Halioglobus japonicus: one gene and its partner. The protein of the gene in region 2 interacts with the protein of the main gene of each other region in a pairwise test. Links are inferred from orthologs where the notes say so. Each region holds a gene or a part of one and is shown on either strand. Other genes may lie near its edges.

What was found.
Region 1: the proteins of BST95_RS17580 (region 2) and dnaA interact in binary tests that used the Escherichia coli proteins (3 or more experiments, as listed by UniProt). The link is inferred for Halioglobus japonicus from one-to-one orthologs.

What each region holds. Positions count from the first base shown.
Region 1 is NZ_CP019450.1:621,787-625,060, reverse strand. Bases 130-3,081 are described here. They hold dnaA (chromosomal replication initiator protein DnaA), read left to right. Parts: upstream 130-809; coding sequence 810-2,354; downstream 2,355-3,081. Other genes in these bases: dnaN (DNA polymerase III subunit beta), read left to right, coding at 2,435-3,081; rpmH (50S ribosomal protein L34), read right to left, coding at 173-307; rnpA (ribonuclease P protein component), read right to left, coding at 130-158. In the rest of the region: more of rnpA, read right to left, coding at 1-129; more of dnaN, read left to right, coding at 3,082-3,274. UniProt on the Escherichia coli protein: Plays an essential in the initiation and regulation of chromosomal replication. Binds in an ATP-dependent fashion to the origin of replication (oriC) to initiate formation of the DNA replication initiation complex once per cell cycle.
Region 2 is NZ_CP019450.1:3,742,472-3,745,782, forward strand. The notes cover bases 107-3,095. They hold BST95_RS17580 (D-sedoheptulose-7-phosphate isomerase), read left to right. Parts: upstream 107-1,310; coding sequence 1,311-1,880; downstream 1,881-3,095. Other genes in these bases: BST95_RS21060 (penicillin-binding protein activator), read left to right, coding at 283-909; BST95_RS17575 (YraN family protein), read left to right, coding at 931-1,278; BST95_RS17585 (BON domain-containing protein), read left to right, coding at 1,877-2,452; BST95_RS17590 (ClpXP protease specificity-enhancing factor), read right to left, coding at 2,485-2,886; BST95_RS17595 (glutathione S-transferase N-terminal domain-containing protein), read right to left, coding at 2,921-3,095. Also shown: more of BST95_RS17595, read right to left, coding at 3,096-3,311. UniProt on the Escherichia coli protein: Required for the timely initiation of chromosomal replication via direct interactions with the DnaA initiator protein.

The DNA of each region.
Region 1 (3,274 bases), 3.1 Mb from region 2 along the record:
CCCAGGCGATGCCCGGGTTCGTTATTGCTTTTTGCCAGGAGCAGTAAATGCTTGTGTGAGGCTCTGGCCTCAGCGCCGTCAAATACTCGGCTATAGTCCCTGGCATTGAGTAGGCGCTTGGCTTTGCCGAAACTGGCGCTGGCCGTTTGACTGCCCACTCAGGGCCAAATCCTTAAGCGGACAGGACCTTGCGGCCCTTGGCACGGCGACGGTTCAAAACCGCGCGACCACCTTTGGTCGCCATGCGGGAGCGGAAACCGTGAGTACGCTTGCGCTTGAGTACGCTGGGCTGGAATGTTCTTTTCATGACTGCAATCCAATATCTATATATATGAAAGAAGATTAGGCCGGACCGACTTGCTTTGGTCTGGCCGAAAAAAGGTGGGGTATTCTATTGAAATGGCGTGGTTAATTCAATCTATTGCTTGGTAATTTTCCGGGTGTCGCGAGCGCGCTAAAAAGCTTGCAGAGCGCCGAAACCTGGATTGATTGGCAATCCCGCGCCAGTACTGGGGTAGCGCCATCAGCTCACACTTTTTGCATAATAAATAGACAGGTTATCCACAGAAAAACTTATAAAAACTATTTCCAACCACCTTGGTTAAAAAATAATCTAACCATTAATAAGTGATTGAAATATATACATTTTTAAAAAATTTATCCTCTAAAAATTGTTGTGGATAAGTGGCGCACGTGGCGCTATTATTCTTTGACCGCCAGGCGGCTCTGATGCTTGGCTAAAATAACGTTTTTATATACTTCTGATGATAGAAAGGCGCGGCATTGGGCCTCGCTTTAAGGGGATAGCTTTGCCTGGAGTAGTTTGGCAACAGTGTATCGACCGGCTGCAAGACGAATTGCCTTCGCAGCAGTTTAATACCTGGATTCGGCCTTTAGAGGCCTCAACGGACGGACAGAGTCTCACCCTGTTTGCGCCCAATCGTTTTATTAAAGATTTCGTATCCGATAAATTCGCAACTCGGATCGCCGAGTTGGTAAGTGAGTTAGAGCCGAGCAACCAGCTGGACGTGGTGCTTGAGATCGGCGCGGGTCGGCCAGTGCCTGAACGGGTAGCAGTGGAACAGCCTCGTGTGGCGCGGGCGTCTATGAGCATGTCTGCAGACCCAGTTGTGCCGGCAAGTCGACCACAACCGATTCAAGAGACGCCAGCGCCAGCCACACCTGCAGCATTTACGCCCCCGCCCAGTAGCGACATGGCCCCCGCTGTGTCTGGCTTTGCGGTTTCGCGTAACCCTGACGGCGTCAAAGCGGCTGTAAGCGAACCGGCTCAGAATCCGGCACGGCAATCCGAAATAGCCGGATCACTGCAGCATCAAAATGGTCTGGTGGAAAATTACACTTTCACCAACTTTGTGGAGGGTAAATCAAACCAGCTGGCATTGGCTGCGGCGCGTCAGGTGGCGGAAAATCCCGGCGATTCTTACAACCCGCTGTTTCTTTATGGCGGTGTCGGTCTCGGCAAGACGCACCTGATGCACGCGGTAGGCAATGCGCTGCGTCAGCAAAAGCCGGATGCCAAAATTGTCTATCTGCACTCCGAGCGTTTTGTCGCCGATATGGTCAAGGCACTGCAGTTGAATGCAATCAGTGATTTCAAGCGCTATTACCGGTCGGTGGATGCCTTGCTCATCGATGACATTCAGTTTTTCGCCAAGAAAGATCGTTCTCAGGAAGAATTTTTCCACACCTTTAATGCCTTGTTGGAAGGCGGCCAGCAGATGATTCTCACCTGCGATCGTTATCCCAAGGAGATCGATGGACTTGAGGAGCGTTTGAAGTCGCGCTTTGGTTGGGGGCTTACGGTAGCCGTTGAACCACCGGAGCTGGAAACGCGGGTGGCGATTCTGATGAAAAAGGCCAATCAGGCGCGGGTTGATCTGTCGCCTGATGCCGCATTCTTCATTGCCCAGCGTGTCAGATCCAATGTACGGGAGCTCGAAGGTGCGCTGAAAAGGGTGATAGCAAGTGCTCACTTCACAGGTCGGGACATCGATATTGACCTGATCAAGGACAGTCTCAAGGATTTGCTCGCACTGCAGGACAAGCAAGTGAGCCTGGATAATATTCAGCGCACCGTCGCTGAGTATTACAAGATTAAAGTGGCCGATCTGATGTCGCGTCGCCGCAGTCGTTCCGTTGCCCGGCCGCGTCAGGTCGCCATGGCGCTGGCCAAGGAGCTGACAAATCACAGCCTTCCTGAGATTGGTGACAGCTTTGGTGGCAGAGATCACACGACAGTTCTTCACGCATGTCGTAAAATCAAAGAACTTCGTGAAACTAACTCTGATATTCGCGAAGATTATAAGAACCTGCTGAGATCTCTCACCACCTGAGGGTGAGAGAGATGGGAAGTTTTGTTTTTTAATAGCGCGAATGCATTGTTCGCCGATTGGGCCAAGGAATAACGAATCATATGAAATTCACGATTTCACGGGATGCATTGATCAAGCCGTTGAATCTTGTGGCGGGCGTGGTAGAACGCCGTCAAACTCTCCCTATTCTCGCCAATGTGTTATTGGAGCTCGAAGGTGACCGGCTGTCTCTGACAGGTACTGACCTAGAGGTAGAGCTTGTTGGTCGTGTGCAGCTGCCGGCGGCAGGCGAACCCGGTGAAGTTACCGTGCCTGCCCGTAAACTGGTGGATATCTGCAAATCACTTCCGGAAGGCAGTGACATCAGTTTCACCGCTGAAGATTGCAAGGTCACTGTTAAATCGGGCCGCAGCCGATTTACTCTGTCTACCCTGCCGGCCCGGGAGTTTCCTAACGTCGAAGACAGTATGGGAACTCACCAGTTCACGATTAAGCAGGGCCAGCTCAAGCGCCTGATCGACCGCACCGGTTTTGCCATGGCGCAGCAGGACGTTCGCTACTACCTGAACGGGATGTTGTGGGAGCTCAAGGAGCAGAGCCTGCGTGTTGTGGCCACCGATGGACACCGCCTGGCACTGTGCACCCTACCAGAGCCGGTGCAGGTCAATGACGACACCCAGGTGATTCTGCCACGCAAGGGTGTGTTGGAAATGGCGCGCCTGTTAATGGAAGACGATGAAGATATCGCTATCGTGATTGGCAGCAATCATATTCGCGCTACTACCAATGAGTTTACCTTTACCTCCAAGCTGGTAGACGGCAAATTTCCGGATTATCAGCGGGTATTGCCCCGCAACCCGAACAAGATAGTGCTCGGATCTCGTCTGGAACTGCGCCAGGCCTTTACCCGTACAGCGATTCTGTCCAACGAAAAGTATCGT
Region 2 (3,311 bases):
TAACCGGTACGCGACGATCTCCGAAGCCTATCAGGCCGCCGTCACTGGCGGCGCCGGCATGGTGGTCGGCCCACTGAGCAAAAACGCGGTCGCCGAACTTGCTCTGTCACCCTCGCGTCCCGTTCCCGTACTGGCTCTCAACCAGATGGACGGCGCCCTGCCACCGGGCGATAGCGCCCTGATCCAGTTCGCCCTGGCGCCCGAGGACGAGGCAGCCCAAATCGCCGAGGTGGCATTTGGCGATGCCGCCCGCCGCGCGTTACTACTGCGTCCGGCCGGGGCATGGGGCGACAAAATGGAGCAGGCCCTGCGCGAGCGCTGGCAGACACTGGGGGCAGCTTTAGCAGTGCCATTGCATACACCGGCCAGGACGATTATTCCGCCAGCATCAAGAACGGCCTGGGCATCGCCAGCAGCGAGGCCCGTCGACGCCAGATCCGTGACATGCTCGCAGAACCGGTGGAATTTACCCCGCGCCGCCGCGAGGATGTCGACGCCATCTTCCTGCTGGCACGCAATGCCGCAGAAGCCCGCTCGCTTAAACCGTTGCTGGCCTTTCACTACGCTGGCGCACTGCCGGTTTACGCCACATCGAGCGTCTACCACGGCAGCCCCGACGAACGCGACCGGGACCTCAACGGCCTGAACCTGGTCGAACTCCCCTGGTTACTGGGCTCAAGTCCTGCGCTTCAGGCAGGGCTGGCAGACGGCGGCAACAACGCCTACCCCCGCCTGAACGCACTGGGTGTGGATGCTTATCTGTTGCAATCAAGATTCCTGCAACTCCAGGCTGGCCCTGATCTGCTAATTCGCGGCAACACGGGCCTGCTCAGCCTCAACCCGCAGCTACAGATTGAACGCGAGCTGGTGCCGGCTGAATTTGATAGAGGCAGGGTGACACCGCGCTGACTAGAATCCCCTTGAGATGAAATCTCTCGGGACAGTTACGAACAATGGGCAGCCCACTGGCTAGAGCAAAAGGGCTTGCAGATAGTGAGCAGAAACTATCGCTGCAAGCTGGGCGAAATCGACCTCATAGCATGTGACCGCGGCCAGCTGGTCTTTGTTGAAGTCCGTGCACGCAGCATCTCACGTTACGCCCGCGCCCCCGAGTCGGTCGATCAGCGAAAGCAAGACAAGCTGCGCAGAACCGCTCTCCACTACCTACTGCAACGCTATCAAACCACTGCCGTGCACTGCAGATTTGACGTGGTTGCCATTGAGCCGCGACAATCCCCCGACAACCCCGCCGTTCGCTGGATTCGTTCGGCCTTCTAAAACGCGGCACCAATCGCAGAGAAAGAGAACCCGTGGACCACTACCAGATCATTGCTGAACGCTTTCAGGGCACACTCGAGAGCGCCGCCATGTCGGTGGATCAGCTCGCCGACCCCATCGCCAGTGCCGCCGAACTATCGACCCAGGCGCTGCTGCAGGACCGCAAAATTATCAGCTGTGGCAGCGGCGTGGACGCCGCCCTCGCCCAGCTGCTCTGCACCAGCCTGCTCTACAGCGTCGGCGAAGAGCGCCCGGCACTACCTGCGCTGAACATCTGTACCGACAACAGCATCCCCGGAAGCATTCCTGCCGCAGGGCGATTCAGCCACAGCTTGCGTGCCCTGGGACAGGAAGGCGACGTACTGCTTGCCATCAGCAGCAGCCTCGATCCGGACCCAGCCATACTAGAGGCACTGCGCTGCGCCAACGATCGCGGCATGACCAGCCTGACACTGTGCGCTGGCGCCGCTCTGGCCGATGCGCACTTTTCCATTGCGGTGAACGGAACCTGCCGGCGCACCGTGGTCGAATTACACACCATGGTGCTACAGACACTTTGCCAACTCATTGAAGCTAATTTATTCGGAATCGGACACTCATGACCCAACGCCTGCTGCAATGCCTCTTCCTGTCCTCGCTGCTAAGCCTAGCCGGTTGCGGCCACATGCTAGCTTCTATGGAATCCAACACCATCGAGGAGGATCAGGGCGAGCGCACCTGGGGCCGCCTGATTGAAGACGACAGCATAGAGACCAAAGCCAGGGTGAATATCCACGCCGCCGATGAAGCCTTTGACAATGCCCACCTGAACATCGTCAGCTACAACGGTTACGTTTTGCTGGTCGGCCAGGTCGCCTCCGAGGCACTCAAGAGCAAGGCAACGGATGTGGTCCGCGAGATTCGCGGTGTGCGACGCATCTACAATGAATTAGAAATTTCGGCGCCCAGTTCAGGCATGACCCGCACGTCAGACACCTGGATAACGACTAAAGTGAAATCGTTCCTGCTGGGCAATACCGATATCCAGGGGAACCGCGTCAAGGTGGTGACCGAGAACGGCGTGGTTTATCTTATGGGTCTGGCCACCCGCGAAGAAGCCGAGCGCATTGCGGCAGAGGCATCCGATATTGGTGGCGTGCAGAAAGTGGTAAAACTGTTTGAGCTCATCGATTAAGCGTCGCCGGCACGCCCCGTCGCAGGGCGTGCTTACTTGACGATTTTCAGCGAGGGGCGCCCCTCGGGCTTACCGGAGGGTTCCGGTGGTGTGTCTTCGGGCGGTGTGGGATCGTCTTCCGGCGGATCTTCCGGCTCAAACACCATACCCTGGCCGTTCTCTCGAGCGTAGATACCCACCACAGCCGTCACCGGCACATAGACATCGGTAGCCACACCCCCGAAGCGACCATTAAAGACCACGGCATCATTGCTCATGTCTAGGTCCATCACCGCTGTCGGCGATATATTGAGAACAATCTGACCGTCCTTAACATACTGCTCGGGCACCGAAACATCCTCCATGGTGGCATCGACGAGAATATAGGGCGTGCAGCTATTGTCCACGATCCACTCGTAGAGTGCGCGCATGATGTAGGGGCGACTAGGTGTCATCCTGGCGTGATATCGAGCAGAGACTGGCGCTCCCTCAGGAGCGCATTTCCCGTTCCTGCTCGGAAAGGCTTTCCTGGAAGGACTCGCGATTGAACAGTGCATCCATATAGGTAAACAGCGGCTTGGTCTGCTTGGTATTGCGGATATCCACACCCAGGGAAGGCAGGCGCCACAAAATGGGGGCAATGCAGCAATCCACCAGGGTGAACTCTTCGCTCATGAAGAAGGGCTTCTCGGCAAAAATCGGCGCAATAGCGGTGATGCTTTCCTTCAGTTCCTTGGTGGACTTCTTGATCACATTTTCACTGCGGGTGTGCTGGATAGCATCCACCAGCGCGCACCAGTCTTTTTCGATGCGGTGAATCAGCAGACGGCTCTCGGCGCGAGCCACCGGGTACACCGGCAACAGCGGCGGGTGCGGGAAG